3 regions of the Allorhizobium sp. DMC15 genome follow, and region 2 is predicted to be linked to each of the others. Evidence: predicted binding sites of a transcription regulator. Region 2 holds the regulator's gene; each other region holds the start of a gene.
The links. The regulator LexA, encoded in region 2, represses DNA repair genes until DNA is damaged. The targets are predictions, from matches to a motif close to TGTTCNNNNTGTGTTCNG.
Positions count from the first base shown of each region.

Region 1 (7,953 bases), on a different contig from region 2:
TAGGATATGGTCTTCAACGACAATCGGTTCGGCTAGCCGTCGTTCGGCCGAAAGCAGTGCCGGCATGCGGCGCGGGGAGATGGCCTCCCCTTCTCGACCCAGCGCCTGATCGAGCCTCAGCAGAGGGGCGCGTCCAAAACGGCGGGTAATCGGTGCGCGGGCGGCAGCGAGGAGATCGCCGACGGTTTTCAGGCCGACCCGGGCCAGATCCATGATGGTCTGCGGTTCAAGTCGAAGGGCCGAGACCGGCAGCGGGGCGAGAACATCCTGAGCCTCGGGACCGGCAATTACTCGTGGCCCTCCAAACCGACTGATGGCGCGGGCGAGGCCCGGTGTCGGGGCGACCGAAACCTCTACGGCAAGGCCGAAGCCCGCCAGCCGTCCGGCAAGATCCTCTACGAGGGAGGCCTCACCCCCGAACAGGTGGGCGCAACCGGTGATGTCGAGGGCAAGACCGTCTTCTCCATCCAGTGCCACCAGCGGTGTGTAGCGGTCACACCAATCGGCGATGGCCTCGAGAAAGGCCCGATCCGCTGCCGGATCGGCTTCGACCACATCCAAGGCAGCACAGATGGCGCGGGCCTCTGCCAGACCTTGGCCGATGCGCAGACCTAAGCTTTCGGCGGCTTCATCAAGCGCCGTCAATCGCATGGCATTGGCGGCACGGGCGGCACAGACGAGAGGTGCCCGTTCAGGATGCCCGCTCGAGGATGGGGCCGAACGCCACGACAGACCCCAGCGCCGGCGGGCGATGCGATCGGTCGCGAGCCGTGGAAAGTAGAGGCAGAGAATCCGGCGATTCGGCGCTGGTTGATCCTGCGTGAGCAAGGGGGCAAAGGCGGCGGTCATAGGGGTTCCACTCCAGGATAAACTCCGTCAGTCCCGGAAAGCGGGACTTCTCGGCAAGGATAGAAAAAGCAGGAAGCCCGATGCTGCCGCCCAGCAGGGTTCCATCGGCGAGAATGCGCGCCGCCGCCGGCGCGGTCTTGACGGACAGACGAAGCGAGGCGCTTGATGCCTCTTCCTCTCCTGCCTGTCGCAGTACATACAGTCTGCCCCCGCAGCCGCGGACCCTGAGGCTCAGGCGTCGGCTCTCGGTCAGACCGAATTTTTTGGGATTGCCACGTATTTCGAGCACGACGCTAGAGAAGGCTCGTGATGCCAATGCTGCTTCCGCCAGCCAAAGGGCATCTTCGATCCTGCGCGGTAGTGCGTGTACCAGTTCGGCTGGATGCAGTCCGAAATCCACGAGGCCCGGCGCGTAGATCAGGCCCGAATCCCGCACGACATCAGGATCCGCGATGAAAAGCATGCGCTTGGGTCTTCCGGTTGTTGCCTGGTCTGCGCCGATGATTGCCAGGGCCAGCGCAAAACCGGTGGTGGCACCGGCTTGCTGCAACCGCTCCCCACGCAGTTCCACCATCAGACCTGGCATAACCAGTTCTGCCATGAGGCTTTCGAACCGGAAGGCCGACATGCTGGAGGCAGAGCTCTCCTTGTCCTGCATTTCGGCGTGGCTCTTCTCGTCAAGTCCTGCTGCCAGACGGGCGGCATGATCCGGCTTTCCTTCGATGCGGGCGATGGCCTGCCGAAGGGAAAAAAGCTCTTCATGCGCCAGAGGGCTCACGCCCATGACGGTCTCTCCCAGATCATTTGTTCTCTATATGTTCTTAGAGATTCCAGAGCCGAACAAAAGAGTCAACTGGATTCCAATAAGAATTTATTCCTCTTCGGGATTTGCTCTCGAAATGGGCGGGCAAAACGCCTATATCTTCAACCAGTAAGGAGTAATCATGGCCCGCATTGACCAGAGCGAGGATTGGCGCGAACGCCATGCCCCGACGATCAGCACGTTCGAGTCGCTGGCGATCGAGGCCTATGGCCACTTGCCGCAGGAATTCCGCGACCTGACCAAGGATCTCATCATCGAGATCACTGATTTTCCAACGGATGAAGTGTTCGAGGATATGGCGCTGGAAACGCCCTTTGATCTGCTCGGCCTCTTCGAAGGGCGTGGCATTTCCGAACGTTTCACGATGGAAACGGGCATGATGCCCAACCGCATCACGCTTTATCGTCGTCCTATCCTGGATTATTGGGCCGAAAACGAGGAGGCGCTGGGGGATATCATAACCCATGTGCTGATCCACGAGATCGGTCATCACTTCGGTCTCTCCGATGACGACATGGAACGGATCGAGGAAAGCGCGGAAGAGGCCGCAGCGACGGATCGTTAGTCCTCTCTCTCACATCCCTTGTAAGCCGCATCTGCAACGACGGATGTGGTTGCGCAAGAAACGGGTGGGCTAGGCCAGCAGTCGACCCCTATCACCGATCTCCCAACCCAGGAGATCATCATCATGAACAGTCTTCACGGCAAAGTGGCCATCATTACCGGCGCGTCCTCAGGCATCGGGCGTGCAACTGCGCATCTCTTCGCCCAACATGGCGCTGCCGTCATCCTGAACGCTCGTGGTTCTGAGGCCCTCGACAAGGTGGCTTCGGAAATCCGACAGTCCGGCGGTCGCGCCGCAGTCGTTCCGGGAGACGTGGCTCAAACCGAGACACAGGCCAAAATGGTGCAGGCTGCGCTTGACCATTTTGGTCGTCTCGACATGGCGATCAACAATGCCGGTATGGTCGGACAGATTGCTCCACTCGCCGAGCTCGATACGCAAACATGGAGCGACGTAATGAGTGTCAATCTCACCTCCGCCTTTCTGGCATCGCGGGAACAGATCCCGGCAATGTTAAAGACCGGTGGTGGCGCTCTTGTCTTCGTCTCCAGCTTCGTTGGCACGAGCGTCGGTCTGCCGGGTATGGCGGCCTATGGTGCGGCCAAAGCCGGATTGATGGGGCTGGTGAAAGGGATCACCGCAGATTATGGGGCCAAGGGCATCCGCGCCAATGCGCTGCTTCCCGGCGGAACCGACACTTCCATGGCGGGAAACCAGGCGCAGAAGGACTGGGCGGCCTCGCTGCACGCCCTCAAACGGATCGCGCAACCGGAGGAAATCGCTGCCGCCGCGCTTTTTCTCGCTGGACCCATGGGAAGTTTCGTCGCCGGCTCGGCGCTCTATGCGGATGGTGGCAATGCTGCCGTGAAGTAGCAAGGCCCTCTCTCCCCTCGCCTCGGTCTGTCTCAGTCGACATGTCGAAAACGGGATCGATAAGCCGCCGGACTGGTCGACAGGCGGCTGCGGAAATGGTGGCGCAATGTCGCCGGTGTACCGAAACCTGCGGCGAGTGCTACATCATCCACCGATATCGCTGCCTGTCGTTCCAAAAGATCACAGGCGCGGCGCAGCCGACGGGCGAGAAGAAATTCGCCGGGGCTGCTGCCTGTGAGGTCGCGGAAACGGCGCTGGAATGTCCTCGTGCTCATGCCTGCGCGTGCGGCCATGTCCGCAAGGGTCAATTCGTGCTGCAGGTTCGCGTCGATCCAGTCGATCAGAGGACCGAGCCGCTGACCCTCGCGCTCTTTGGGGACCGGAGCCACGATGAACTGTGCCTGGCCACCCTCGCGATGGGGTGGCACGACAAGACGTCGGGCCACGCTATTGGCCGCTTCTGCGCCGAAATCGCGGCGCACGACATGCAGACAGAGATCGATGCCGGCGGCACTTCCAGCAGCGGTCAGCATATCGCCCTCATCGACATAAAGGACATCCGGGTCGAGGTGGATCTGCGGATGTCGTGCCGCCATTGCATCGGCATAACGCCAATGAGTCGTGGCGCGTCGCCCATTGAGCAGGCCGGTGGCCGCAAGCACCATCACACCCGAACACAGCGACATCAGACGAGCGCCTCTCAAATGGGCGGCGCGCAATGCGTCGAGCAAGGTGTCTGGTACAGGTTCATCGATTCCCCGCCAGCCCGGAACGACGATCAGATCCGCTTCCTGCAGGAGTTCCAGTCCGCCTGCGGCTGTGGCCGTAAGGCCGCCTGCGGCACGCAGAGGGCCTTGTTCTATGGCCGCAGTGGCATGACGGTACCAGCCTCTTCCCATCTCCGGCCGAGCAAGGCCGAAGACTTCCACGGCTACTCCGAATTCAAAGGTGCAAAGTCCATCATAGGCGAGCGTCACAACGCGTGGCCCGTCGAGCCGGGATGTCGAAAAGGGTGACGTGTTCCATGTCATTGGCGAGATCTTTACGTCTATTGTCTTCCAGGCCAGTTTCGTGAAATGCGGCAAGAAGGCAAGGTCCGATCGTCCAACCGAGAGGAAACCCGATGCCCAGCCTCGTTACTGAAATTCCTGCTGCAGAGTCCGCGCTTGTTGAAGCGCATTATTCCAAGCGCCTGGCCTTCGAGACGGATTGCTGGGATGTCCATGCAGCCCTGGAAAAGGGAGACCCTGATTTTGTGCTTCTCGATGTACGCGGGCCTTCCCTTTTCGAGCTCTCCCATGTGCCCGGCGCTATCAACTTGCCGCATGGCAAGATGACTGAACGCAAAATGGCGGAATGGCCTGCCGATGTGCTCTTCGTCGTCTATTGCGCCGGGCCACATTGTAACGGCACCGACCGTGCGGCCCTTCGGCTGGCCAGACTCGGTCGAAAGGTCAAGGTGATGATCGGCGGCATAACCGGCTGGGCGGATGAAGGGTTTGCTTTGGAAACAGGTGGCATCGCCGCTGCCTGATGTCGTCTCAGAAGGGCGGCCCGGATGAGCCGCCCTGTCAGGGGCGGGATCAGCCTTCCCGGCGCAAGACCATGCCGGCATGGTAGAGGACGCCATCACGAAAATCACCATCAGCGGTAAAGCCCGTATCGTCCTGGTATTCGATATGGGTACCGGTTATCTCGTAACGGCCTAGATAGGCCCGCTCGCGATCGCCGCGGGCTTCGACGTAGCGGTTGTCGGGCAGAAGTTCGTGGCGGATATACCGGTCCTCCGTCACCCACAGGCCCACATAGGGATGGCCTGTCCGACTTTCCTTTATCATGGTGCCAGCACTCCCTTCCCGAGCAGACCGGCAATGGTTTCCGGCTCGACGACCCAGGCATAATTCAGTTCCTGGCGGATCTTCCAGGCGCCGTCCTTGCAGATCCATCCGAGTTGCGAACGGCCGTCGAAGGCGAGAACCTCTCCGTTCAGCCGCTCGAGGCGACCGACAAAGCCAAGAGTCGTCGAGGCAACATTGCCGTCGGCCAACTGGTCATGGCCGGTGCTCAGGCCATGGTGGACGGAGCGCGCGGCATTCTGCAGATCCTCCCAATTGGCACCGTACCGGCTGGAATCGCCGAAGAGCTGCGTCTTCCCGGGGGCGAAATTGTCAAAGAAGACACCCTGCGTGTTCTGCAGGTCGTAATAGCGTTGCATCTTCTTAGCGAAGACAAAGGCGGGGTCGCCCTCGCGTCGTTCCCATCCATCCATGATCCAGTCGCGATGCAGTGCAAGCGGGCTTTCCGCACCGGTTATGGCGCAAGCTGCGCCCGCCGCTGACGCTTGGGTCAAGAAAGCGGGGAGCATGGAAAAGGTGAGCGCACCGGCCAAGACCGATTTGAAAATTTTGGCCATCGAATTTCCTTTCGTGTTGGGTTGAACGCAATCGCTGCGCCAATGCCAAGGACCCTAGACGGACCACATTGTCGCCGGTATCCAGCTCACAGTGATCAAATTGGTGAGCCAAACTTTACAATGACGATGGATCTGAACCTGCTACCGCTGTTTCTCGCTGTGGCTGAAGAACAGAGTTTTGCCGCCGCCGCCCGGCGTCTCGGTGTCACCCGTTCGGCTGTCAGCCAAGGGGTGCAGCGGCTCGAAAATGCCTGCGGGATCGCACTCGTGGTGCGCACGACACGCAGCGTAAGGCTGACGGAATCAGGAGAGAAACTGCTGGCAACGCTTGGCCGTCCGATGGCGGAGATCGAGGCTGCTTTGGAGGATCTGGGCGGAGACTCCAGACCCGCGGGGCATCTCAAGATTGCTGTCTCATCGATAGCAGATGCCTTTCTCTCCGGTCCCTTGCTCGGTAGTTTTGCGGAAGCGCATCCGGAAATCACCATTGATGTGACGGTGACCGACGAGACAGCTGATATCGTATCCCGTGGTTTTGATGCCGGGGTGCGCCTGGGTGAGGTGATCGAGAAGGATATGGTGGCGATTGCGCTGACGGGCGATCAATGCGAGGCGGTGGTCGCCTCGCCCTCCTATCTCGCAAGGCATGGCGTGCCGCAGCATCCGACTGAACTTGTCAGGCATCGCTGCATTGCCTGGCGGCCGGCTCCTGATGAGGTTCCGGCACCTTGGGAGTTCGATGAAAAGGGACGCAGCTTCGCCGTGGCAATCAGCCCGCAAATCAGCACCAACGACCTCAGACTGATGCTGCGCATGGCGCTGGCCGGGGCGGGGCTGACCTATGCGGTGCGCGAAACCTTCGCGCCCTATCTCGAAAGCGGCGAACTCGTTTCCGTTCTCGATGCCTATCTGAAACCCTATCCGGGCTTTTATCTCTACTTTCCCAATCGCCGCAACATGGCGCCCAAGCTGCGGGCCCTCGTTGATCACGTTCAGCGGTATCGGCGCGGCCAACGAAGCAACTGAGATAAGCCTCAGCCGGCGAGGTGCGCGAATTCCGCAACGACCTCTTCATAGACCCGACGCTTGAAAGGTACGATCAAGTCCGGAAGATCTCGCATAGGCTTCCACTCCCATGCGTCAAATTCCGGCTCATGGCCTCCTGGTGGCGGGTTGATGGCGATTTCGCTTTCGTCACCCTCGAACCGAAACGCAAACCAGCGCTGGGTCTGGCCACGATACTTGCCTTTCAGTCCGATGCCGATCAAATCGGACGGCAGGTCATAATTGATCCAGCGGCCCGCCTCTGCGAGCAAACAGACGGACTTCATACCCGTTTCCTCGTAAAGCTCGCGCATGGCGGCCGGCAAGGGATCTTCACCAGGGTCAATACCCCCTTGCGGCATCTGCCAGAGCTGGGGGGAGCCGTCATATTCGGAATTGCCGATGGGAATTCGGCGGCCGGACCATACGAACCCCGCCTTGTTCAAGACCATGATCCCGACACAGGGACGATAGGGCAGGTCTTCTGCCTTAACCTTACGGCTGGAAGTCTCGTTCTTGTTCATGGTGTCCTCAGGGTTTGTTTTCATTGGCGAGTGCCGATACGCCGACGAACTCTATGCCTCTGGCCACCGCTTCGTTGCGCCATTCGGCAACAGCTGCAATCGTTTCGTCAAAGGCGGCACCCACGCCGATCGCCTGCCCGTTGCGACGGGCAATTCGTTCCAGTTCGTCCAGCTTCGCAAGGATTGCCGGGCGGTCGACCTGACCGTCGATGACCAAGTCCGCAAAGGCATGGGGGAAGCCGACGGCTTTGGCAAAGTCTCCGGACAGCGACCGTGCGGTCGAGCCGTCGTCCAAAAACATCAGACCGCGTTTTCCAATGTCGCGCATCACCGGATCCAGTGCCTTGTCATCCGCCAGAAAGCGAGCGCCCATATAATTCATGATCCCGGTGTAGTTGGTGATCTCAGCCATCGCCCGATGCAGATTGGCAAGGTTCCCGGCCCCGTCCTTCTCCACTAGAAGCGTGTCTCGTCCGGGATTATTCGCCGGGTAATCGAAAGGCTCCATGGGCACCTGCAGCACAATCTCGTGACCCTTGCGTCTGGCTTCCTGCATCCAGCGCTGCAGGCTGTTGCCCGTCGCTGCAAAGGCGAGCGTGATGTCTTCGGGTAGATCCCGGATTGCCTTCTGGCTCCCCGTCTGACTGAGCCCGATGCCGCCGATGACGATCGCGATGCGTGTGCCCCGCGCCCCGGACCAGGGACGAGCGTAGAAATCAAAGGGCCTGAGGCCCGTCGACGACACCGTTGGTAGATCGCCTTCGGACGTTCTTTCGAGCAGGTCCTCGTTCGGTTGGCCAGCCAGACGCGGATCCTGGGTCGTATTCGCGCCGATAATGACAGGCCCTTCGCGACCAGCCGG
Region 1 covers NZ_JBQUZB010000004.1:84,571-92,523, forward strand. The annotation lists gene ACT53S_RS18040 (Y-family DNA polymerase) at 1-651, opposite strand, end outside; gene ACT53S_RS18045 (hypothetical protein) at 692-1,633, opposite strand; gene ACT53S_RS18050 (metallopeptidase family protein) at 1,794-2,237, shown strand; gene ACT53S_RS18055 (SDR family oxidoreductase) at 2,361-3,110, shown strand; gene ftrA (transcriptional regulator FtrA) at 3,143-4,141, opposite strand; gene ACT53S_RS18065 (rhodanese-like domain-containing protein) at 4,234-4,644, shown strand; gene ACT53S_RS18070 (Atu4866 domain-containing protein) at 4,694-4,948, opposite strand; gene ACT53S_RS18075 (hypothetical protein) at 4,945-5,523, opposite strand; gene ACT53S_RS18080 (LysR family transcriptional regulator) at 5,644-6,549, shown strand; gene ACT53S_RS18085 (RNA pyrophosphohydrolase) at 6,558-7,091, opposite strand; gene ACT53S_RS18090 (divergent polysaccharide deacetylase family protein) at 7,099-7,953, opposite strand, start outside.
Region 1: a site for LexA is predicted at 1,655-1,672, ahead of ACT53S_RS18050 (metallopeptidase family protein). Genes of this name have one in related genera too.

Region 2 (7,953 bases):
CCGCTCCTCAATGTAATCGTCTTCGCGCAGGCCGGAATTGCGCAGTCTCGATGTGAACAGGGCGCGATCGAAATTGCCGGCCGAATTTTTGAAGGCCGGGTCATCCGCGATCAACTGCGCCAGCCGATCCTGGGACAGACCCAGATTCATGTCTGCCGCAAGCTGGTCGAGTGCTGCACCGGCAGCGAGCTGCGAGAAGACCATGGATTCGACACCAAAAGCCTTGGCTTGTTCGGTGGTCAGCTGAGTGCCGAACCGGTTGCTGAGATCGGCGACCTGGCGCTGATAGGCAAAGGCGAAGTCCCGCGTCGAAACCGTCTGATCGCCCACGGCGACCACCGTATCGGAATTGCTGGTGAACAGCGAAGCCGAAACGCCCCAGACGCCGAAGGAAACCACCAGCAGCAGCAGCAGGATCTTGGCGAAAAGGGTCTGGGAAACTTTTCTCAATATGACGAGCATCGGGACGCATGAACCTCTTGACTGATCTTCGCATCAAGCGAAGCGGGTGGACTTCCTTAGAACAAAGATCAACGGAATTGAAGGCATATCGGGCCGAAAAGCGGCAGGATCCGGTCGGCGGCGCAGAACCACCGAAATGTGATGAACTCGCTCCGGTCTTGGACCGCATCAATCGATGCCCGAAAGGCCATGGCAACCGTCTTTGCACGGCATCCGGAAGACGAAAGCTGATGGCGGGAATAAAAAAAAGGCCGGCAACGCGCCGGCCTTTCGAAAGAAACGTGATGGGCGATCAGCGTTCGGTGATCGGCTTGTAGTCGCGCTTCGGTGCGCCGGTATAAAGCTGGCGCGGGCGACCGATGCGCTGCTGCGGATCCTCGATCATCTCGTTCCACTGCGCGATCCAGCCAACGGTACGGGCCAGCGCGAAGAGAACGGTGAACATGGTCGTCGGGAAGCCGAGTGCGCGCAGCGTGATGCCGGAGTAGAAGTCGACGTTCGGGTAGAGCTTCTTCTCGATGAAATAAGGGTCGTTGAGCGCGATCTTCTCGAGCTCGAGCGCCACCTTCATCAACGGGTCGTCGCCATGGCCGGTCGCTTCCAGCACCTCGTACATGGTCTTCTGCATGATCTTGGCGCGCGGATCGTAGTTCTTGTAGACGCGGTGACCGAAGCCCATCAGGCGGAACGGATCGTTCTTGTCCTTGGCCTTGGCGATGTATTCCGGAATGCGGTCGACCGAGCCGATTTCCATCAGCATGTTGAGCGCCGCTTCGTTGGCGCCACCATGGGCCGGACCCCAGAGGCAGGCGATGCCGGCTGCGATGCAGGCAAACGGGTTGGCGCCCGACGAACCGGCAAGACGTACGGTCGAGGTCGACGCGTTCTGCTCATGATCGGCATGCAGGATGAAGATACGGTCCATGGCGCGCGCCAGAACCGGGTTCACCTTGTACTCTTCGCACGGCACGGCAAAGCACATGCGCAGGAAGTTGGACGCATAGTCGAGATCGTTCTTCGGGTAAACGAACGGCTGGCCGATATGGTACTTGTAGGCCATGGCGGCGATCGTCGGCATCTTCGCGATCATCCGCAGCGAGGCGACCATGCGCTGATGCGGATCCGTGATGTCGGTCGAGTCGTGATAGAAGGCCGAGAGCGCACCGACAGTGCCGACCATGACAGCCATCGGATGGGCGTCGCGGCGATAGCCGGAGAAGAACTTGCTCATCTGCTCATGCACCATGGTGTGGTGCGTGACGCGGTAGTCGAAGTCTTTCTTCTGCGCCGGCGTCGGCAGTTCGCCGTAGAGCAGCAGATAGCAGACTTCCAGGAAGTCGCCCTTGTCGGCGAGCTGTTCGATCGGATAGCCGCGATGCAGCAGCGTGCCTTCGTCGCCATCGATATAGGTGATCTTGGATTCGCAGGATGCCGTGGACGTGAAGCCCGGGTCGTAGGTGAAGGTGCCCGTGTGCTTGTACAGGGCGCCGATGTCGATGACATCAGGGCCGATCGTGCCGGCCTTGACGCTCAGGTCGACCGTCTTGTCACCGAGTTTCAAAGTAGCGCTTTTGTCCGTCATGCTGATCCTCCGGAAGTGGCGGGAAGGCGTCTCCGAAAAGCCGCCATCGGTTAAGCGTGTGATGTAGCTATATGATACGGAAGTTAATGCCAAGCTATCCAAAGGGCAAATTGTGCGTTGCGAAATCGGCACCAATCGAACCGGACGGTTCTAATCGATTTGCACGTTAGATTGCGCTTGCAGCAAAGCTTCATGCACGCTTTGATTGTTGTTGGGCGTGGTGTTTTTCCCCATCAGCAGGGTTGCTTCAAGTGTTGTATCGACCGGAGGAGAAGCTGGACATCGAAGGGGAGGGCGCGCTCGCGCCACCCAGGGATCCAACGCCTGCTTTACCCAGCCATTCTGCGATAGCTCGGCCGACAACAGACAGGATAGACCGACTGGTCGAACAGTCCCGGCGACGAGCTCACGGTGTCCGCCAGGCGATCGAATGGGAGGGCCGGCAGGGGCACTTCTTTCATTTCGTACCCGTATGCATCGGGCTTGGCGCTCTGTGCTGGTTCAATCTCCCTGCGCCGCCCGCCGCGGAGATCCTGCTTTTCCTTGCCGCTTTGGCCGCAAGCGCTCTCTTCATGACCCTTGCCGGCACGATGAGCCGCGCCCTGTCGCTCTCCGCCCTTCTTGCCATCGCCGGCATGGTGTTGGCCGAGGCTGAAAACTGGAGAGCCGCGACGATCCTTCTCGATTCTCCCGTGGTGACCACGGTCACCGGCCAGGTGGAGCGGCGGGAGGCGGGGTCGGCCGGCGAATGGCGCTATGTCATCCGCGTGGCGGCGACCGCCGAGCCGGCTCTGCGCCGCGCGCCGCAGCGCATTTCGGTCTTGGCCCGAAGCCAACATGAGGGGTTCAGGATCGGCGAGGGCATCACCGGCCGTCTGCGGTTGTCGCCGCCGTCGGGCCCGGCGCTGCCCGGTCTCAACGATTTTGCCTTTCAGAGCTATTATGCCGGGATTGGCGCGGTGGGGTTCTTTCTTGGCGCTCCGGAACGGCCGGCGACGGCTGCCTCGCCGGTCGTGGACCCGTGGACCCGGCTGGATCGATGGCTGTTTTCCCTGCGCGACCGGATCTCCGATCGTATCCATGCCGTACTGCCCGGCGATACCGGCGCATTCGCCGCATCCATCATCACCGGTGAACGGCGCTCGATGTCGCAGGAGGCGACGGATGCGTTACGGCTTTCGGGGCTTGCCCATATCACCGCGATCTCCGGTCTCAACATGGCGCTTGCCGCCGGTATCTTCTTTGTCGGCCTGCGGGCACTGTTGAGCCTCCTTCCGGGTTTAGCGCAGCACTATTCCATAAAGAAAATCGCAGCCGCCGGCGCACTTCTGGCGGCGACCGCCTATGTCCTCATATCCGGTTACCAGGTTTCGGCATTGCGCGCCTATCTGATGACCGCGATCTTGCTGGTTGCCGTGCTGATCGACCGGCCCGCGATCAGTCTGCGCAACCTGTCTGTCGCGGCGATCCTGATCCTGGTCGTGCAGCCTTCCGCCGTCATGGGGCCGAGTTTTCAGATGTCTTTTGCCGCGACGGCAGCCCTGATCGCTGGCTATGCAGCCTGGCGCACGAGGCCGCGCACCCTCTGGCCGGCTCCCCAATCGGTCCCGGGCAAACTGGCAAGCTTTGTGCTGAAATTCGTCGGTGGGACGCTCGCCACATCCCTGATTGGCGGTTTGTCGACGGCCATTTTTGCGGTCACGCATTTCCATCGCCTGTCCATGCACGGGCTTGAGGCCAATCTGGCGGCCATGCCGCTGATCTCGATCGTGGTCATGCCGGCCGGCTTCATCGCCATGCTGATGATGCCGCTCGGCCTTGATGCCCCATTCTTTTGGATCATGGGTCTCGGACTTGATCTCGTCCTGCAGGTTGCGCACACCGTCGCCGGCTGGGATGAGGCGGCGCTCATCCCGCGTCAGCCGGGCTGGTTTCCAGCACTCACCGTGACCGCGCTCCTGCTGATCACGTTACTGCATACGCGGCTACGGCACGCCGGGAGCGTTCTCTTGATCGTCACGCTGGCTGCGTCCTGGCTGCGTCCAGCAGATAGGCCGGCCGATCTGCTGGTCAGCGAGGATGGCCGCCTCGTCGCGTTTTGGCCGAGGCCGCGAAGCGATGCTGAGGCGAAGACCCTCGCTACCAACCGCGTGCGTCCATCGACCTTCCTTTTTGACCAGTGGAAGCCTGCGCTCGGTGTCGAAAATCATCGGCCACCGGACCAAACAGACGCACTCGTCCTCCCGCCACCGGCCGATTGGAAAAAGGAGGAGACATGGGATGCGGTGACAAAACAACAGGCAGGCAAGGTATTGGACCAACTGGCAGGATCCGCCGCGGGCGACCGCTTCACCTGCGCTCGCGGTGCCTGTGCGGCAAAGATTGCCGGCCTCTGGACCGTGCTCGTCATCGACCGCGCCGATATTGCCGGCCTCGCCTGTGACGTCGCCGACATCGTTGTGCTCGGCGTCCGCAGCCGCCTGACCCGCTGCAATTCAGGCGCGATCTTGATCAGCGAAACGACATTGCGCGCAAGCGGCGCTCTCGAGTTGCGGCTTGGTGATCGCCACGAAAGAAAAATCGAAGTCACGTCAGCGCTGGCAGGCCCGCCACGCCCATGGACGGTGCATCGCCTCTACGACTGGCGAACCGGGGGGACTGCCTCCCAACACGGTTTCAAGGCCGCCCTTTTGGCAACCAGACCCCAGCCTCTGGCCGCCACGACATCAGATGACGGCGCGGCGACGGATCAGTGATAGCGCCGGATCAGGCCGACAAGCTTCCCTTGGATCTTGACCCGGTCCGGCGGGAAAATGCGTGTCTCGTAGGCCGGGTTGGCAGCCTCCAGCGCGATCGAGGCACCACGGCGGCGAAACCGCTTCAGTGTTGCTTCCTCGTCATCGACCAATGCCACGATGATGTCGCCGGGATTGGCGTTCGAGGCGTTGCGGATGATCACGGTATCGCCGTCGAGAATACCGGCATCAATCATCGAATCGCCCTTGACCTCCAGGGCATAGTGTTCGCCAGAACCGATCATCTCAGCCGGAACGGTAATGTCATGCGTGTTGTTCTGGATAGCCGAGATCGGCACGCCGGCGGCGATGCGCCCCATGACAGGCACGCTGACCGACGCATTCTGATCGTCGTTGCTGGGACGCGCCGGGGCAGGCGGCGGCGTCTTTCCCAGGCTGCCTTCGATGACGCTTGGCGCAAACCCACGCCGCGGTTGCAGGCTGGGCGTATAGGCCTCCGGTAGCTTGATCACTTCAAGAGCACGCGCGCGGTTGGGAAGCCGCCGGATGAAGCCCCGTTCTTCAAGCGCCGTGATGAGCCTGTGAATGCCGGACTTCGATGCCAGGTCGAGGGCGTCCTTCATCTCGTCGAAGGACGGAGGCACACCCGATTCTTTCATCCGCTCGTGAATGAAGAGAAGCAGTTCCTGTTGCTTGCGCGTCAGCATATGCGGGGCCCCGTTTGTGAAACAAATCCAGAACAGACACTATATGTTCCATATGTGTTCCGCAAGTAGATAAATTTCCGTGAACAACCCGTATGAAAATGCGATAGGCGTCTTCGGCCGGGTGCTGGCAACCTTGCATGTCCGATCGATGCTGGCAGCCAGACAGCCGGGAGCAAGTCCGAGCAACGAATTGAAATCTCTGTGAGTTACACCATGCTGAAAGACTTGGAGAACACTCTGCTCGGGAAGCAGGCCGACCAACTGACATCGGCAGAGAAGAAGGTTCTGGTCAAGGCTCGCCAGCGCCGAACGGTGTCGACCAATGCCGGCGAGGACTTTCTCGCCGGGGCAAGTTTCGGTCAGCGTCTGGCCGATTCGATTGCCCGGATCGGCGGCTCCTGGAGCTTCATCATTGGCTTCGTTGTCTTCCTCCTCGCCTGGGTTGTTCTCAACACGGTGATCCTGGTAGCCCGTCCGTTTGACGCCTACCCCTTCATCTTTTTGAACCTGATCCTCTCGATGGTGGCCGCCATTCAGGCGCCGATCATCATGATGAGCCAGAACCGCCAGGCCGAGCGTGACCGCTTCATGGCCGCGAAGGACTATGAGATCAATCTGAAGGCCGAGATCGAGGTTCTCGCGCTCCACCACAAGATCGATGAGCAGGTGTTGAAGGAATTGCGCGACACCCGGGCCGAGATCGATGCGCTCCGTGAGGCGATCGAGGCCCTTACAAAGCGCTCGGGTAATTCCTAGTTTGGTCGTAACGGAGTATCTTCATGTCGCCTGTTCCCGCTTTGCCGCGCGCTTTGGACCACCTTGTGCTGCCGGTGATCGATCTCGTTACTGCCAGACAGCGGCTAAGCCGCCTTGGGTTCACCGTGGCAGCCGATGCTCGTCACCCTTTCGGCACTGAAAACGCCTGTGTTTTCTTCCGCGACGACACCTATCTCGAACCGCTTGCCGTCGGCAGCCGGGAAGACTGTCTGTCGGCGGTGCGGGCCGGGAATGTTTTTGTCGCGCGTGACCAGGCTTTTCGGTTCCGAAGGGGCGAGGGTCTCTCGGCAATCGTCGTCAAGACCGATGACGCCGGAGCAGATCATGCGAGCTTTGTCGCCGAAGGTTTGAGCGGTGGTGAACTGCTGGGCTTTTCGCGCGAGTTTCGCTTTCCCAATGGCCGCAAAGTAGAGGGATCTTTTCGGCTGGCCTTCGCCGCCGATCTGCGCTCGCCCGACTTTTTTGCTTTCGCCTGTGAGCGCGTGAACCCCTTGCCCGCCGATCGCGGTGCTTTGCTGGACCACGCCAACGCGGCAGCAGGCCTGAGAGGCGTGGTGCTGTGCGAGAATAATCCGAGCGATTTCCAGTATCTGTTGGAGACGGCGCTGCGGCAGCGCGACGTCACGGCCGATTCTTTCGGACTATCGATCGAAGCGGCCAATGCCAGGGTCGATGTCCTGACACCAGATGGACTGTCGGCTCGATACGGGTTCTCGGATGCGCGCGAAGAACGGGGTCTGCTCGGGGCGGTGGTTGTGGTCGCGAGCCGTGATCTCGGCGTGACAGAAGCCTGCCTCGCTGCTAATGGCGTCCGCTATCACAAAACAGGAGCGCGCCTCGTTGTCGCGCCGGAGAAAGGCCAGGGTGTCGCCTTCGCCTTCGAGGAGTTGAAATGAGCACTGTGACCAATTCCGAAGTCGTCGTCGGTGAAGGCGAGGGCCGGGCCGTCTTCTCGCAGAAGGGCCGCTTCGCCCTGATTGCCGGCCCTTGCCAGATGGAGAGCCGCGATCATGCGTTCATGATCGCCGGTCGTCTGGTGGAGCTGTGCCGCGAGCTTGGCCTCGGCCTCGTGTACAAGTCCTCCTTCGACAAGGCGAACCGCACCTCGCTGTCGGCTGAGCGCGGCATCGGTCTGGAAAAGGCAATGGAAGTCTTCGCCGACATCAAGAAGGAATACGGCATCCCGGTGCTGACGGACATCCACACGGAAGAACAGTGCGCGGCCGTCGCCCCGACGGTCGACGTCCTGCAGATCCCGGCCTTCCTCTGCCGCCAGACCGATCTCTTGGTCGCCGCGGCCAAGACCGGCCGCGTGGTGAACGTCAAGAAGGGCCAGTTCCTGGCGCCCTGGGACATGAAGAACGTGCTGAACAAGCTCAATGCCAGCGGCAATCCGAATGTCCTCCTCTGCGAGCGCGGCGCCTCCTTCGGTTACAACACGCTGGTCTCCGACATGCGCTCGCTGCCGATCATGGCGGGTATGGGTGCGCCGGTGGTCTTTGATGCCACGCATTCGGTGCAGCAGCCGGGCGGGCAGGGCGGCTCCTCCGGCGGCCAGCGCGAATTCGTTGAAACGCTCGCCCGTGCGGCGGTCGCCGTTGGCGTCGGCGGTCTCTTTGTCGAGACCCATCAGGATCCGGACAATGCGCCGTCCGATGGACCGAACATG
Region 2 covers NZ_JBQUZB010000003.1:267,302-275,254, forward strand. The annotation lists gene ACT53S_RS15585 (peptidylprolyl isomerase) at 1-462, opposite strand, end outside; gene gltA (citrate synthase) at 755-2,044, opposite strand; gene ACT53S_RS15595 (ComEC/Rec2 family competence protein) at 2,296-4,800, shown strand; gene lexA (transcriptional repressor LexA) at 4,794-5,507, opposite strand; gene ACT53S_RS15605 (DUF1003 domain-containing protein) at 5,721-6,263, shown strand; gene ACT53S_RS15610 (VOC family protein) at 6,287-7,180, shown strand; gene kdsA (3-deoxy-8-phosphooctulonate synthase) at 7,177-7,953, shown strand, end outside.

Region 3 (7,953 bases), on a different contig from region 2:
GCACGGCTCTCGGCCTCGGCAACATCTTCGGCAGCTACCTGTCGGGCGCCCTGCGCAACCCGTCTGCCGCTGACAGCCAGTTCGGCCGTCTGGTATTCGGCTTCGCCGTTACGGAAGCTCTGGGCATCTTCTCGCTGCTCGTAGCTCTCCTTCTCCTGTTCGTCGTCTAATAGCGACTACAGTCTGGGATCACGGCGCGCCAAACCGGCAGCCGTGATCTCGCGCATTTGAGCCTACACCTGGAGGTGAGCATGTTTGTGACCCCCGCCTTTGCTGAGGAAGTCCCGGCAGAAGGCCAGCTTCACACGGAAACCGGCGTTGCCCATGACGAAGGTCACGGCAAGGCAGTATTCGGACCGTTCGATACCAGCACCTTTGCATCGCAGCTTCTGTGGTTGGTCATCACGTTCGGCCTCTTCTACATGCTCATGCAGAAGGTCATCGTCCCGCGCGTCGGCAGCATCCTTGAGACGCGCCACGACCGCATTGCGCAGGATCTCGACGAGGCCGCCCGGCTCAAGTCCGAGGCCGATGCCGCCATTGAAACATACGAGCGCGAACTGAGCGCAGCCAAGGCGAAAGCCGGCCAGATCGCTTCCGTCGCCCGCGATGAAGCCAAGGCAAAGGCTGATGCAGAGCGCGCCAAGGTCGAAGCCGACCTGAACGCCAAGATCGCCGCCGCCGAAACGCGGATCGCCGAGATCAAGGCCAAGGCATTCGCCGAAGTCGACACCATTGCCATCGATACTGTCGGGTCGATCGTCGAAGAACTGATTGGTTCCAAGGCAACCGCCGCCGACATCAAGGCCGCCGTCTCCGGCGTCGCCAAGCAGGGAGCGTGACGAGCATGCATCTCGACGCAACTTTCTACGCCCTCGTCGGCCTGATCATCTTCCTCGCCCTGCTCGCCTATCTCAAGGTGCCGGGCATGATGGCGAAGGCACTCGACGAGCGCGCTGACAAGATCTCCGCCGAACTGGCGGAAGCCAAGCGCCTGCGCGAAGAGGCCCAGCATCTGCTGGCCGAATACCAGCGCAAGCGCAAGGAAGCCGAAGCGGAAGCAGCAAGCATCGTCGCCGCTGCAGAACGCGAAGCAACAGCGCTCGCTGCCGAAGCCAAACAGAAGACGGAAGAGTTCATCGCCCGTCGCAATGCGCTCTCTGAGCAGAAGATCAAGCAGGCCGAAACCGAGGCCGTCAACGCCGTACGGTCGGCGGCCGTGGATCTCGCAGTCGCTGCGGCCGAGAAGGTCCTGGCGAAGAAGGCCGACGAAAGCGTGCAGCAGGCGCTGTTCAAGGCCTCGCTCGGTGAGGTAAAGTCGCGCCTGAACTGAGTTCGGGCGGCGTCACGAGCGCCGAAGATTTTAAACGCCCCGATCGGTCACCGATCGGGGCGCTTTTCGTTTGGAGGCACCGGCATGGCATTGCGTTCTCTCGGTACGTTTGCGGCCGTGGCCGCGCTTGTCGGCCTGACATCGCTCAAGGCGGTATGGGCTGATGAGAAGCTCTCATGGCTTGGTTGGAGCGGCGAGGGGGCGGCGTCGCTTGCTTATGGCCTGGCAGAAAGCGATCACGTCCTGCTCTCACTGGCCTGTGAGAAGGCCGGAAGCCCCATCCGCCTCGTCTATCCCCATGAACCCGAACAGCCGGTGGAAGGCGGCACCTACCAGTTGACGCTGAAGACGGAGAAGCAGGCGCTGTCGCTCACGATGACAGGCACCCGGCTGGAAATGGACGATCTCTTCATCCTCGAAGGCGAGTTGCCGAAGGGCACTGATCTCGTTGCGCTTCTCACCGCCGGAAAGACGTTGACAGTCGCCGTGGACCAGGACGTGACGGAACTTCCCCTCGATGGCGCGGCCTCGGCCGGTTCCGCCTTGTTCGAAATCTGCGGTCGCTGACTCCATCGGTCTAGAGCGCGGTTGCCGGGGCAAGTTCGGTATCTGGACCAGGTTTCAGCGGCCGGAAACTCATCCGATGCAAAGGGCAGGGGCCGTGCGCGACGATTGCGCTGCGATGGCGGTCTGTCCCGTAGCCGGCATGCAGATCGAAGCCGTAATCGGGATAGACCAGCCCCGCCCGAACCATCATCCGGTCGCGCATCACCTTGGCAACGATCGAAGCGGCGGCAATCGACACCGAACGCGCATCTCCCTTCACCACCGCCTCGCCGGAACAGCCGAGGCCGGGTGGCACGTCGCGACCGTCGGTCAGCACATGCCGTGCCTCGAGGCAAAGGCCGGCCACGGCACGGCGCATGGCATCAAGGCTCGCCTTGCGAATGTCGATCAGGTCGATCCGACGGGGCGAGGATGACGCGATGGATACGGTCGCCGTGGCGATGATCTCCTCATAGAGGGCCTCGCGCTGGCGGGCGGAGAGCTTCTTGGAGTCGTTCAGTCCCGCCGGAATGTGCTTGGGGTCGAGAATGACCGCCGCCGCCACGACGGGTCCTGCCAGAGGCCCGCGTCCCGCCTCGTCCGTGCCGGCGACAGGCCAGGAGCCTCGCCGCTTGGCCCGGCTCTCCAGGGAAAAATCCGGGACCAGCGGCAGGTCTGGAAAAAGGCCAGGAGAATCGGGTGGCGTGCGCGTTTTCATGCGGCAGAAATCGCACGCGCACCCGACCTCCTGCAAGTCCCCGGTCCCTTCGGCCATTGACGACCTCAGGGGCGGCTTACCAGGGACCACATCCGGTGCGAGGCGGCGGACAACCGCACCGGAATCTCAAACGATACGCCCTATCAGAGCAGGGAAAGCTGAACCCCGTCGCTGTTCGGCGACAGAAAAAGATCCTCGCGCAGATGCAGGCTGCGGCGAAGAAGTCCGAGCCGCTTTGTTGCCATCTCGAAGCGGCGGCTGATCTGCCAGGCATAGGGACCGGCACCCTTCATCCGCTTGCCGAATTCGGCATCGTAATCCTTGCCATCCCGCATGGAGCGCACCAGCGACATCACGTGGCGATAGCGGTCCGGATAGTGCTGCAGCAGCCAGTCGCGAAACAGCGGGCTCACTTCGAGCGGCAGGCGCAACAGCACGTAACTCGCCTCGGACGCACCAGCAGCCTTGCCGCTGTCGAGGATCCGTTCGATCTCGTGGTCGTTCAGCGCTGGAATGACGGGCGCCATCATGATGGCCACGGGAATGCCGACTTCCGAAAGTGTCTTGATCGCCTCCAGGCGCTTTGCAGGCGTCGAGGCGCGCGGCTCCATGGTCCGGGCGAGCTTGCGATCGAGCGTGGTCACGGAAATGCCGACCTTCACCAGACCCCGCTCCGCCATCGACTTCAAGATGTCGATATCACGCAGGATCAGCGCCGACTTCGTCACGATCACCACCGGATGATTGGCCTTGTCGAGGACCTCCAGGATCTGGCGCATGATCCGCCATTCCCGCTCGATCGGCTGATAGGGATCCGTATTCGTGCCGATGGCGATCGGCTTCACCTTGTAGCCGGGCTTCGACAGTTCCCGTTCCAGAAGCCGCGGTGCATCCGGCTTGGCAAAGAGCTTCGCCTCAAAGTCGAGGCCGGCCGACAGGCCCATGTAGCTGTGCGTCGGCCGGGCAAAGCAATAGATGCAGCCGTGCTCGCAGCCGCGATAGGGATTGATCGAACGGTCGAAGGGAATGTCTGGGGAGTCGTTGCGGGTGATGACAGTGCGCGGCTTTTCAACCTGCACCTCGGTCTTGAACGGAGGCATCTCCTCCAGCATCTGCCAGCCGTCGTCGAAGGCCACGCGCTCGAGCTTTTCGAACCGCCCGGACGGATTGATGCCGGCTGCTCGTCCACGCCGGCGATCGATGTCGATCCGCAGGCCGGATGCGCCCATGACTGCATCGGCAATATCTGCCGTATTGCCGGGCTGAAAGGCAGCCTGGCTCACAAGAGACAGCTCGTTCATGTTTGCTCCTCACGGGCTTCGCCGGCCCGTTCAATGACTTTATTCCTAAGCCACAAAAGAGAACAATGCAAGAACAAACTTCATAAATCTGTCAGTGGCAAAACTTTGTGCAATGCGATAGATGTAGGCAATGCTGACAGTCATCATGGAATGCCGCGATCAGGAACCGGAACTTGCACAGACGCTGTCGGTGCTGGTGGCTGGTGCTGTCGAGGGGTTGGTCAGCGATGTGGTGGTGCTGGATCACGGTTCGCAGGACGGTTCTTCCACGGTTGCGGATGCCGCAGGCTGCCGCTTTTATCAGCAATGGGACATGAAGGACGTGCTTGCCAAGGCGCGTGGCGAATGGTTGCTTCTGGTCGAACCAGGTGCGCGCCTCGGTCCGGGCTGGGTCGATGAGGTGGCGGAATATGTGGCTCTGAACGGCGTGCCGGCGCGTTTTTCCGAGTCGAGAACCTACAGGCTGCCGTTCTACCGCCGGATCACGCGCAGCCGCCCGCCGCTGGAAACCGGTTTGCTGATCCCCAAGCGCCAGGCATTGGCCGTCGTCGATTCGCAGACGGATCTGCTGCAACTCGCGAGGGGCCACAAAGCCCGGCGGCTGGCGAGCGAGATCATCCCCTCCTGGGTCGCGCGGGAGGCCCGCCGTTGATCGGCAGCAGCCTCAGCTTCCCCGCTTCAGGTGTTCGTCCAGTCGCGGCATGATTTCCACGAAATTGCAGGGCATGTGGCGGTAATCGAGCTGCAGCCTGATGATCCCGTCCCAGGCATCCTTGCAGGCACCGGGCGAGCCGGGGAGCACGAAGATGAAGGTGGCGTTCGCAACGCCACCCGTTGCTCGCGACTGAATGGTCGACGTTCCGATCTTGTCGTAGGAAATGCGATGAAAAACCTCGGAGAACCCGTCCATCTTCTTTTCGAAGAGCGGCTCCAGTGCTTCCGGTGTGACGTCCCTTCCAGTAAAGCCCGTGCCACCGGTGGTGATAACCACGTCGATCTCGGGGTCTGTCGTCCAACCCTGCACCTGCTCGAAAATCGCCGCCTTGTCGTCCTTGACGATCGCCCGCGCCACCAGGCGGTGTCCGGCCTCGGCAATTCGAGCCGCCAGCGTATCGCCGGATCGATCGTCGGCGGCCGTTCGTGTGTCGGAAACGGTCAAGACGGCGATGCCGACGGGAATGAAGGGGCGGCTTTCGTCAATCCGGCTCATGAAAGCTCTCCAGCGATCGTATGGCTGAGCAAGACATACCAGTCGGGACGGAAGCTGGACAGGGCGAGCGCCGCGCGAAGTGCCGCAGGCTCGCTGTCGTAAAGGCCGAAGCAGGTGGCGCCGGAGCCCGACATGCGCACGAAGCCGGCCAGGCTCTGACTGAGATAATCGCAGGCCTCGGCAATCTCGGGTACCAGCAGTTCCGCCGGCGGCTGCAGGTCGTTGCGAAGTTCGCTCAGTCCGGCCAGCCAACCATTGCTGCTTTCTCCCGAAGGAAGGATGCCGATTGCCGGATTGTCCCGCCGCGAAAGCCGTCGAAAGATCTCCGGCGTTGAGACAGGCAGCATCGGGTTGACGAGCACGATCGGGAAGGAAGGCAGTGCGACAGGTTCCAGGGCCTCGCCGATCCCCTTCGCGCGAAGCGGTCGCGACGTCAGGCACATCGGCACATCCGCGCCAAGTCTCAGGGCAATCGCTTTCAGCCGTTCATCGGGAAGCTTGGCCTGCCACAGCCGCATCAGCCCGCGCAGAGTGGCGGCTGCGTCGGCTGAGCCGCCGCCAATCCCGGAAGCAACCGGAAGGTTCTTCTCAAGCGTGATCGCGACGGGTCCATGGCTTTGACCGCTCTCATCGAGTGCCGCCCGCAAGAGGTCGCGAGCCCGCAGCACAAGATTTCCCTCTTGGCCGGCAGGATCGAGCGCAAGCACCGGGCCGAACCGCCCGGCAAGAGAGAAGCTGTCCTTGTCAGAGGAAACGAAGCGCAGCTCGTCACCATCCTCGGCGAAGGTCACGAGGCTATCGATCAGATGATAACCGTCCGCGCGCTGGCCGGTGACATGCAGGGCAAGATTGATCTTGGCCGGAGCGGTCTCTTCGACCTTCTCCGGCAATGTCGCCTTAACAGCCGTCATCGGCATCAGGTCTTCTTGTCGTCTTTCTTGGGCTCGGTCGCCGGCTCGGCATTGACCTTGGCGGCATCGGCCTCGATCGGGGGCAGCCCCTTTTCGATCTTCGCCTGGATCGCCGGAACCTGGGACTCTTCAGGTTCGGACGCCAGCGCCCGCTTCCACTGGAATGTGGCCTCGAGTTTGCGGCCGACGCGCCAATAGGCGTCACCCAGATGATCATTGATCGTGGCGTCGCCCGCTTTCAGCTCGATGGCGCGCTCCAGCTCGGTCACCGCTTCGTCGAAACGGCCCATCCGGTAATAGGCCCAGCCGAGCGAATCGACGATGTAACCGTCATCCGGGCGAAGCTCCACGGCCTTCTTGATCATCTCCAGGCCTTCCTGGAGATTGCGGTTCATGTCGACCCAGGAATAGCCGAGATAGTTCAGCACCTGCGGCTGATCGGGGTTGAGCTCCAGCGCCTTGTGGAAATCCGGCTCCGCCTTGTCCCACTTCTTCAGGCGCTCATAGGCAATCCCGCGCTGGAAGAAGACCGACCAGTGGTTGCGTGTCGGTGCGGGGCCGATGACCTCCACCGCCTTGTCGTAATTCGCAGCCATGGCCGCGTAATCCTTGGCATCGGACAAGACGCTGCCATAGGCGAGATAACTGCGCACATCCTTCGGATCGGAAGCGATCAGCTTCTGAAGATGGGTGCGGGCCTCTTCCACTTTCCCGGTTTCAGCCAGTGTCAGGCCAAGCTGCAATTCGGAGATCCGGCGCATCGGCGAGGTCTCGGGCACCTGGCGGTAGAATTCGATCGCCTTGTCCGGCTGACCAGCCTTTTCCGCGATGCCGCCGAGCAGGATCAGCGTGTCTGCCGCGTCCTTGTCCAGCGCCCGCGCAAACTGCAGGTAAAGCATGACAGTGTCTTCCGCGCCATCGCGGTTCAGCGCGCCGCCGATGGAAAACAGGATGCCGGCAGCCCCCTGAGCAGCCGTCTCGACGACCGGCTTCGGCTTTCGCCCGGCCTCGATCTCGTCACGTAGCGCTTTGAAGGGCGCAAAATTGGTGATCAGTTCGTCGCCGGCCGAAAGCGCATCGAGCGCCTTCTGCTTGTTGCCGGCATTGGCTTCGAGCGTGGCAAGCGCCATGACGGCACGGGCATAGGTGTCGGGTGCCGTCGCACCGCCATTCTTGTCGGTCACGGTTTCGGTGAAGGCCTTGCGGGCGGTGTCCTCGTCGCCGATGACGCTCGCGATGGCGCCGATATTGTAACTCTTGAAAATGCCGTACCAGCTCGGTCCTTTGAGATCCTGCAGCTGTTTCAGGGCGTCCTTGCCCTTGTCTTCGCCGACCTTCGTCCAGGCGATCAGCAACTCGTTCATCAGTCGATCGAGATCGTTAGGACCTTCGTATTTCAGCGATTTCATCGCCTTTTCGTAATGGCCGTCGCGGATCGCCTGGAAGCTCAAGGCGACCGAGGTCACCCGTTCAACGGCCGGATCCTTTTCGAGCAACTTGGCGAGCTTTGCGCCCTCGTCGAAATCGCCGTTCATGAACAGGGCGATCATCAGACGCTGCTGCAGTTCCAGCTCGTTCGGAGAGAAGTCCAGGGCCTTCTTGTAGAACTGGATGGCATTCGGGTAATCGCGATCGGCCTCTGCCGTCCGTGCGGCGAGAAAGGCACCTGCAAAGGAATCGACGGTTCCGTAATCGAAGCTTTCCGTGCTCTCAGGGGCTGAAGCCTTCGAAGACGATGCCGCCTGCGAGAATGAAACGCCGAGGAGCAGCGCCAGTGCAGTGCCGGCGAGGATGCGAAGGGCGGGGCTTTGCCGCATGAACGAGCCTTTCAGGAACCGGTGAAGAGCAGTCTCGCCCACTCGGACGACACGCAATGATTCACGCACAGAATGGCTTTTTTGAAGCAGCCCCGCAAGGCGATCCACAGGTCTGCG
Region 3 covers NZ_JBQUZB010000001.1:883,784-891,736, forward strand. The annotation lists gene ACT53S_RS04230 (F0F1 ATP synthase subunit C) at 1-170, shown strand, start outside; gene ACT53S_RS04235 (F0F1 ATP synthase subunit B) at 252-842, shown strand; gene ACT53S_RS04240 (F0F1 ATP synthase subunit B) at 848-1,333, shown strand; gene ACT53S_RS04245 (hypothetical protein) at 1,418-1,900, shown strand; gene ACT53S_RS04250 (ribonuclease HII) at 1,911-2,597, opposite strand; gene ACT53S_RS04255 (PA0069 family radical SAM protein) at 2,741-3,898, opposite strand; gene ACT53S_RS04260 (glycosyltransferase family protein) at 4,029-4,550, shown strand; gene moaB (molybdenum cofactor biosynthesis protein B) at 4,563-5,108, opposite strand; gene ACT53S_RS04270 (4-(cytidine 5'-diphospho)-2-C-methyl-D-erythritol kinase) at 5,105-6,019, opposite strand; gene ACT53S_RS04275 (tetratricopeptide repeat protein) at 6,025-7,836, opposite strand.
Region 3: a site for LexA is predicted at 3,957-3,974, ahead of ACT53S_RS04255 (PA0069 family radical SAM protein). Genes of this name have one in related genera too.